2 regions of the Bradyrhizobium sp. MI1.7 genome follow, and region 1 is predicted to be linked to the other one. Evidence: predicted binding sites of a transcription regulator. Region 1 holds the regulator's gene; the other holds the start of a gene.
What was found. The regulator LexA, encoded in region 1, represses DNA repair genes until DNA is damaged. The targets are predictions, from matches to a motif close to TGTTCNNNNTGTGTTCNG.
Positions count from the first base shown of each region.

Region 2: the regulator LexA is predicted to act here: its motif matches at 1,277-1,294, upstream of AC0L3X_RS06220 (DUF3072 domain-containing protein).

Region 1 is NZ_JBVVPO010000003.1:253,323-256,726, forward strand. Features, by position in the region: gene AC0L3X_RS05705 (molybdopterin molybdotransferase MoeA) at 74-1,285, shown strand; gene lexA (transcriptional repressor LexA) at 1,462-2,163, shown strand; gene AC0L3X_RS05715 (hypothetical protein) at 2,185-2,517, opposite strand; gene AC0L3X_RS05720 (hypothetical protein) at 2,764-3,198, shown strand.
Region 2 is NZ_JBVVPO010000004.1:61,868-65,271, forward strand. Features, by position in the region: gene AC0L3X_RS06205 (Do family serine endopeptidase) at 1-39, shown strand, start outside; gene AC0L3X_RS06210 (hypothetical protein) at 311-673, shown strand; gene AC0L3X_RS06215 (DUF6496 domain-containing protein) at 686-973, opposite strand; gene AC0L3X_RS06220 (DUF3072 domain-containing protein) at 1,046-1,240, opposite strand; gene AC0L3X_RS06225 (hypothetical protein) at 1,356-1,577, shown strand; gene AC0L3X_RS06230 (hypothetical protein) at 1,596-1,781, shown strand; gene AC0L3X_RS06235 (hypothetical protein) at 1,880-2,125, opposite strand; gene AC0L3X_RS06240 (hypothetical protein) at 2,222-2,479, opposite strand; gene AC0L3X_RS06245 (hypothetical protein) at 2,620-2,841, shown strand; gene AC0L3X_RS06250 (HWE histidine kinase domain-containing protein) at 2,930-3,404, opposite strand, start outside.

The sequences.
Region 1 (3,404 bases):
GCCTCTGCGCCTGCACTCGGCTAGAACTCTCGCCGCCGATTTGCCCGAACGGGCCCAGCAGGAGTTTTCACCCGTGGCCCTGATGCCGGTTTCCGACGCGCTCGCTGCGGTGCTGGCGGGCGCAGAGCCGCTGCCTGAAGAGATGATCGCGCTCGACGCAGCCTTCCACCGCGTGCTCGCGCGCGACGTCGCCGCGCGGCGCACGCAGCCGCCGCAGGCGATGTCGGCAATGGACGGCTATGCGGTGCGCGCGGTCGATGCGGCGAAGATCGACTCCCAGCTCACCCTGATTGGCGAGGTCGCGGCGGGCCGCCCGTTTGCGGGATCGGTCGGCGCCGGCGAGGCCGTGCGTATCTTCACCGGCGGTGTCGTTCCCGATGGCGCTGATGCGGTCGTGATCCAGGAGGACACGATCGCGGACGGCAAGCGCATAACGATCAAGGAAGCTGCCGTAACGGGGCGGCACATCCGCCCCGCCGGCGTCGACTTCTCGGAAGGCGACGTGCTGCTGCGCAAAGGGGCCCGGCTCACCGAGCGCGACCTCGCGCTCGCCGCCGGCATGAATTACCCGCAACTGCCAGTCCGGCGACGCCCGAAGGTCGCGATCCTCGCGACCGGCGACGAGCTGGTGATGCCGGGTACGACGCCGGGCCACGGCCAGATCGTCTATTCCAACGGCTACGCCCTGCACGCGCTCGCCCGCAGCGAGGGCGCCGATACCATCGACCTCGGCGTTGCCGCCGATACGCTGGAGGCCACCACGGCCGGCATCGGCCGCGCGCGGGAGAGCGGCGCCGACATCCTGATCACGACCGGCGGCGCGTCGGTCGGGGACCACGATCTGGTCCAGCAGGCGCTGAGGGACGAAGGTATCTCGATGGCGTTCTGGAAGATCGCGATGCGGCCGGGCAAGCCGATGATGAACGGGCGGCTCGGCGCGATGCGCGTGATCGGCCTGCCCGGCAATCCCGTGTCATCCTACGTTTGCGGCTTCCTGTTCATGGTGCCGTTGATTCGCGCGCTTTCGGGCCGTTCGATGATTCATCACCGCCGCGAACGCGCGGTGCTCGGCCGCGATGTCGGCGCCAATGACCAGCGCGAGGATTACCTGCGCGCACGCCTCGAGCTGCGCGACGACGGCACGCTCGTCGCCCTTCCGGTCAATCACCAGGATTCCTCGCTGCTTGCGAATCTCGCTGCGGCACAGGCACTTCTCGTGCGCGCGCCATTCGCGTCGAAGGCCGAAGCCGGCACGCCTTGCGAGGTCTTGCGGCTGCCCGTCTGAGCGCTTCGTTCGCGTGCGTTCCGCGAACTTTGTCGCGTTCACGGTAAATTAAGCAGTTGCGGAACATGTATCGAACATATAGTGTCCGTTCATGATTTGTTTCGAGAATGTAGCGGCTTACTGCTGAATTCAGCGTCTCGGAATCGAACGACATCAACCGGGGGATTTTGGTCGAGATGTTAACGCGCAAACAATACGAGCTCCTGCGGTTCATCAGCGAACGACTGAAGGAAAGCGGCGTGCCGCCCTCCTTCGATGAGATGAAGGACGCGCTCGACCTGCGCTCGAAATCGGGCATCCATCGCCTGATCACCGCGCTCGAGGAGCGCGGCTTCATCCGGCGCCTGCCCAACCGGGCCCGCGCCATCGAGGTGATCAAGCTGCCCGAGCTTCAGGCCGCCGCCGGCAGCCGCCGCGGCTTCACGCCGAGCGTCATCGAAGGCAATCTCGGCAAGGTCCGCACGACTTCGAGCCCGCCGCCGGACGAGGGCGAGCGCCCCGTCGCGGTCCCCGTGATGGGCCGCATCGCGGCCGGTACGCCGATCGAGGCCTTGCAGACCCGCAGCCACACCATCAGCGTACCGCCTGACATGCTCGGCTCGGGCGAACATTACGCGCTCGAAGTGCGCGGCGATTCCATGGTCGAGGCCGGCATTCTCGACGGCGACATGGCGCTGATCCAGCGCAACGAGAGCGCCGATACCGGCGATATCGTGGTGGCGCTGATCGACGACGAGGAGGCGACGCTCAAGCGCTTCCGCCGCCGCGGCGCCTCGATCGCGCTCGAGCCCGCCAATGCGGCCTATGAGGTCCGCATTCTGCCGCCCAACCGGGTGAAGATCCAGGGCAAGCTGATCGGACTGTACCGGAAGTATTGATACCGAACGTGCCGGTATCGGTCATTTCGCGCCCCGCGCGCTTTCGATCGGCATCGCCGATCCGGGATTGGAGCGGACGATTGTCCGCTTCCGCTGGATAGTCTTTCTGGTTTCGCGCAGATTATCCGGCCCCTCCTCCAGCGGTACATCCTCGGCACGCCACACGAAGCAGCCCTGCTTCGCGGCCTTCAGGTTCGAGGAGAAGTCATGCGCCAGATCGTTCTGAGCACAGTTGCTGTGGCGCTGATCGCAGCATCGGCCGCGCAAGCCTTGGCCGCGCAATCGCGGCCCCATGCCCGCAAGGATACCGCCGTAAGCGAGCAAGTCCGCAAGGCCCTCGACGCCGTCGACCAACCGTCGCGGCCGGGCTGGCAATATTCCGGCTGGTCGGCGCCTGCGGGGCGCTGACACGCGCCTGCGGAATGCAAAGGGGCGGGCTTTGTTCCTGGTGGATTCGGGAAAGTTAATGTGATTGCGGCCTGCGGCGGCGAGCCGTAGATTTGCCTACAACCCGGCAGAACGTTTGGTATTTCCACTCTGATAGAGGCCTGCGCCTCGATTAAGAGACGTGGGTCGCTATCCCTGCATGAGGAGCACCCGATGTGTGACTACAGCCTGCATGCCGTCGCGTCGCGTCCCGCCGAAGTCGGCGAGACGATCGTCACGACAACCTTCCGCGGCACCTCGACGCGCGGCTTTGCCTCCGCGGCCGATCCGACCGTCGCGGTCTGCCTGCTCCCGGGAACGGAGCTCGCCTTCGCCGACAACGTCCGCTACGACAATCGCTGGATCTGGACGCGCACCGTCAATTCGCGCGTCGGCAAGTTCGGCAAGATCGATCCGCACATTCCCGATCGCCATCATGATGCGATCGAATTCCCCGACGGCAAATCCGTGCTGGTGACGCAGCTGGTCGAAGGCCAGCGTGCGACCGTGCTGCAGCTACCGGTGACCCAGCCGCTCGGCGAGCGCGAGCACAAGCCGCAGACCATCACCGACAGCCGGCCAACCAGCACCCGCCTGCCGATCGGCTGACATCGCCATTCCCGGCCGGCAGGTCGGGCCAGGATTGAAAATCGCCATCGCCGGCCGAGGCCGGCGAGATGGTGTTGCTCGTGCCCCGCGAAACGCCATCGGGCGGACCAAGCCGTTGTGCCTCCCACCGCACGAAGTTTGCGCTGTCCTGCCTGAATTTTAAACGTCCGTTCCGCAGCCAAATGGCCGATGCTTGGTGCGGCTTG
Region 2 (3,404 bases), on a different contig from region 1:
CAGGAAGCGACGCGGTTCGTCGCGGTGCCGCTGGCCTAAGCCTCGCGCTTCCCGCGGCAAACTCAAAAGGCGGCCTGCGGGCCGCCTTTTTCGTGCGCGTCTGGAAGATTCCCACAGGTGTCGATAACATTCTCGTTAACGGCAGCGTTGATGACGGGTTCGTCCGAAAAAGCCGCGTTCGCTCGTCACAGTTGGGAATCACGTGTTGGGCTTTGGCGTCAATGAAGACGCCCAGGCGAATTGCAGGAGTGGAACTTCGAACGCCCGGCCTTCTTGTGGAACCGGTGGTTCGCATTTGATCGGTGCCGACATGGATCGATTGAAGCTCTCGCTGAGGTGTGCGCTGCTTGTGGCGCCGCTTGTCCTGACGACCGGAAGCGCCTTGGGGCGCGACGATGGCCGCTACGCCAACTCGCCGCTAAAACCCTGGTTCGACAGTTTGCGCAGCCATCTCGGGCCCTGCTGCTCGGATGCAGATGGCTTTGCTGTATCCGACCCCGATTGGGAATCGCACGATGGGCACTATCGCGTGCGGCTCGACGGGCAGTGGGTGGACGTGCCTGATGAGGCCGTCATCACCGAGCCAAACCGGGCTGGCCACACCATGGTGTGGCCGGTGAAGACTGCGTTCGGGATTTCGATCCGCTGCTTCATGCCGGGCAGCATGATCTGACCCGGATCGGCGTTACCGCTTGCTGGACTTGCGCTTCGCGGTCTTCTTCGTTGTCTTGGCCGTCTTCTTGGCTGTCTTCTTCTTGGACGTTTTCCGCTTCGACGCCTTCTTCGGGACCTTCTTGCCCTTCGCGCGCGCTTCCGACAGGCCGATTGCGATCGCCTGCTTGCGACTCTTCACGCGTCCGCCACGACCGCCGGGGCCGCTTTTCGCGGTGCCCTTCTTATAGCGGCGCATCTCGCGCTCGACATCACCGCCGGCGCTGCGTGAGTAGCGGCGCTTCTTTGCCTTGCGTGCCATCGACTCTCTCCCTTGGCCACGGGAAAGAACCGCATCACTGACCCTACGTTCCAAATGCGCTGGCCGCGCTCCTCAGAAGGAGTTCGCCAACTCGATCTCGTCTTCCAGCGCTCGAATGCGGCGCGCAGCCTCAGTCGAGGACAGAGCCCGATCGTATTGGGTGGGCTGATAGGCCTCCTCGCTCAGACGCTTCAGCCTCAGCCCCTGCGCTCTCGTCATCTGTTCCGCGAGGAAAACCCTGGCGTCGTATTTACCCTGAACCTGCATCTGGCCTCTCCGTTCTCAAATCCTGACTTGACTATATGTTCTTATTTTGTTCTAACAAGCCATGGACAACAGAATTAATGAAATTCGACGCAAAATCAGCGCCTTGAGGCTTGAGATGGCCGACATTGAGGTGTCTGTGCGCGACCTCGTCAATCGCGACCGCGACTGCACGGAAAAGGCCCTGGCGCAGATGGATCTGCGCCGGAAAATCAACCTGCTGATCGGCGAATGGAAGGCGGCCGGTGGCGGCGATGTCCTGCCTGACGTCCGCGAGCGGGTACGCCTTCGTCCTGCAACGACATCCGGCAGTCCGCTGCGCGTGATCGCGCGCCGCTGAGAATTTTGGGAGCGTGCGGTGGACGAAGACCCGGACACGTACCGGATTCTAAAGCTGCGCGCCGAAATTCTCGAACTCGGCTCCGCCATCCGGCAATTGCAGCGCGAGGGTCTCGACGATGCCGCAGCCCAACTCCTGATCGCACGCAAACGTGCACAGCTCGAGCATCTCGTGAAGGCGAATGCCGCGGGACGGCCGCTTTAGCGATCTGACGCTGGAAGGATTCCCAATCCAGCTCCAAGCTCCAGCTCCAAAGCGAAAGGCCCCGCGTCGCCGCGAGGCCTTTGATGGTCGGCCGGAGCTCACTTGGTGTTGCTCATGCCGCCCTTGTTGTTCGTCATGGTGCCGCCTTGGTCGGAGCCGGGGCCAGAACCACCTTGACCGGAGGGATCAGCGCCCTTGGAGGACTTGGTGTTGGCACCCGTGGTCTGCGACGAGGACATAGCGGATCCATGCTTGGCCTTATGCGACTTGGCCTGCACGGCGAACGGAGCGGCGGCGAGGCCAGTTGCCAACATCACGGTAAGAGCGAGCTTGGTGGTTTTCACGCGCGGGAACTCCCTGAGTTGAATTGACGCAGGCAGCCAACTGCCATTTGCCGCAGGAGTTCCGAACGAAAGCGCCCGGTGCGCGTCACGCGCGCTTCAAAATTCCTTGTCCTCGGCGAGGATGAACATGAGGCCCGTGAGCGTCGCCCCGATCGCGAACGTCGTCACCAGTGTGATGATGAAGACCATGGCGGCCGAATGTCCGCCGTGGTTCAGCAAATTTGCGACTGCCGGATTGAACAGGACGAGGGCGAGCCCGAAGACAAGGCCGAGGGCTGCGCCCATCATCGCATGCGTCATCAGCTTGATGACGCCGGTCGGAGAGATGAGGCTCGGCGACTTTTTCCCGCGCATGGAACCGCCTCGCGGTGTGGCATAAAACGCGCACGACGATTGCGGGTTCCATTGTCATGACGATTTTGTCATTCCCCGCTTCATCCGACGTTCATGGCGGTCTTGCGAGGATGAATGCCATCAACACGGGAACATTCGATATGGGTAAGGTCGTCTTTCTCTATCGCTCGCTGGCCTATCGCAACGCGGCTGCGGATATGCTGCGCAAGGCGCGCAAGCTGCCGCGCGGCGCCGAGCGGAGCGCAGCCCGCCGTTACGCGCGGGCGCTGCGCGAGCTTTCGCAAACGGAAGCCTGGCTGGAAGGACGTGTCGCTGACGAACCGCAGGCGATGCAGAGCATGAGGGTCGCCGCGACGCGCTAGAGCATGATCGGTTCTGAGTGAATCAGGGCCGAAGCTCCAGATTCCTGTCTTTACGCGCGAACCGGAGCCCACTTCGCTCGCAGACGCGCTAGCCTGAGGCCTGCTGAAGGGGTTCGGACGGAGCCGCGTCGAACTTGCTCGCGGCCGACGGCGCTACGGTCTTCCGCGTCAGCGGCACCTCAAGGCGGCACAACAGGCCTTCGGCACGCCAGTTGAATTCCGCCTGTCCGCCGAGTTGCGATTCCACACTGGCAAGCAGGCTCCGCGTGCCGAAGCCACGGGATTTCGGCGTCCTCACCAGCGGGCCGCCGGTTTCGTCCCAGGTCAGTGTGAGGTGGTCGTCCTCGACTTGCCAGCCGATCGCGAGCCGCCCCGACCGCGTCGAGAGCGCGCCATATTTCGCCGAGTTGGTGAAGAGCTCATGCAGCGCCAGCGCCAGCGTCTGCGCTGTCGCCGGCGCCAGCTGAACTTCCGGACCGGCCAGCTTGATCTGGCCGCCGAGCGAGTAGGGCGCGAGTTCCTCGTCGATCAGCCTCGAGAGTTCGGCGCCCTGCCAGCTCGAC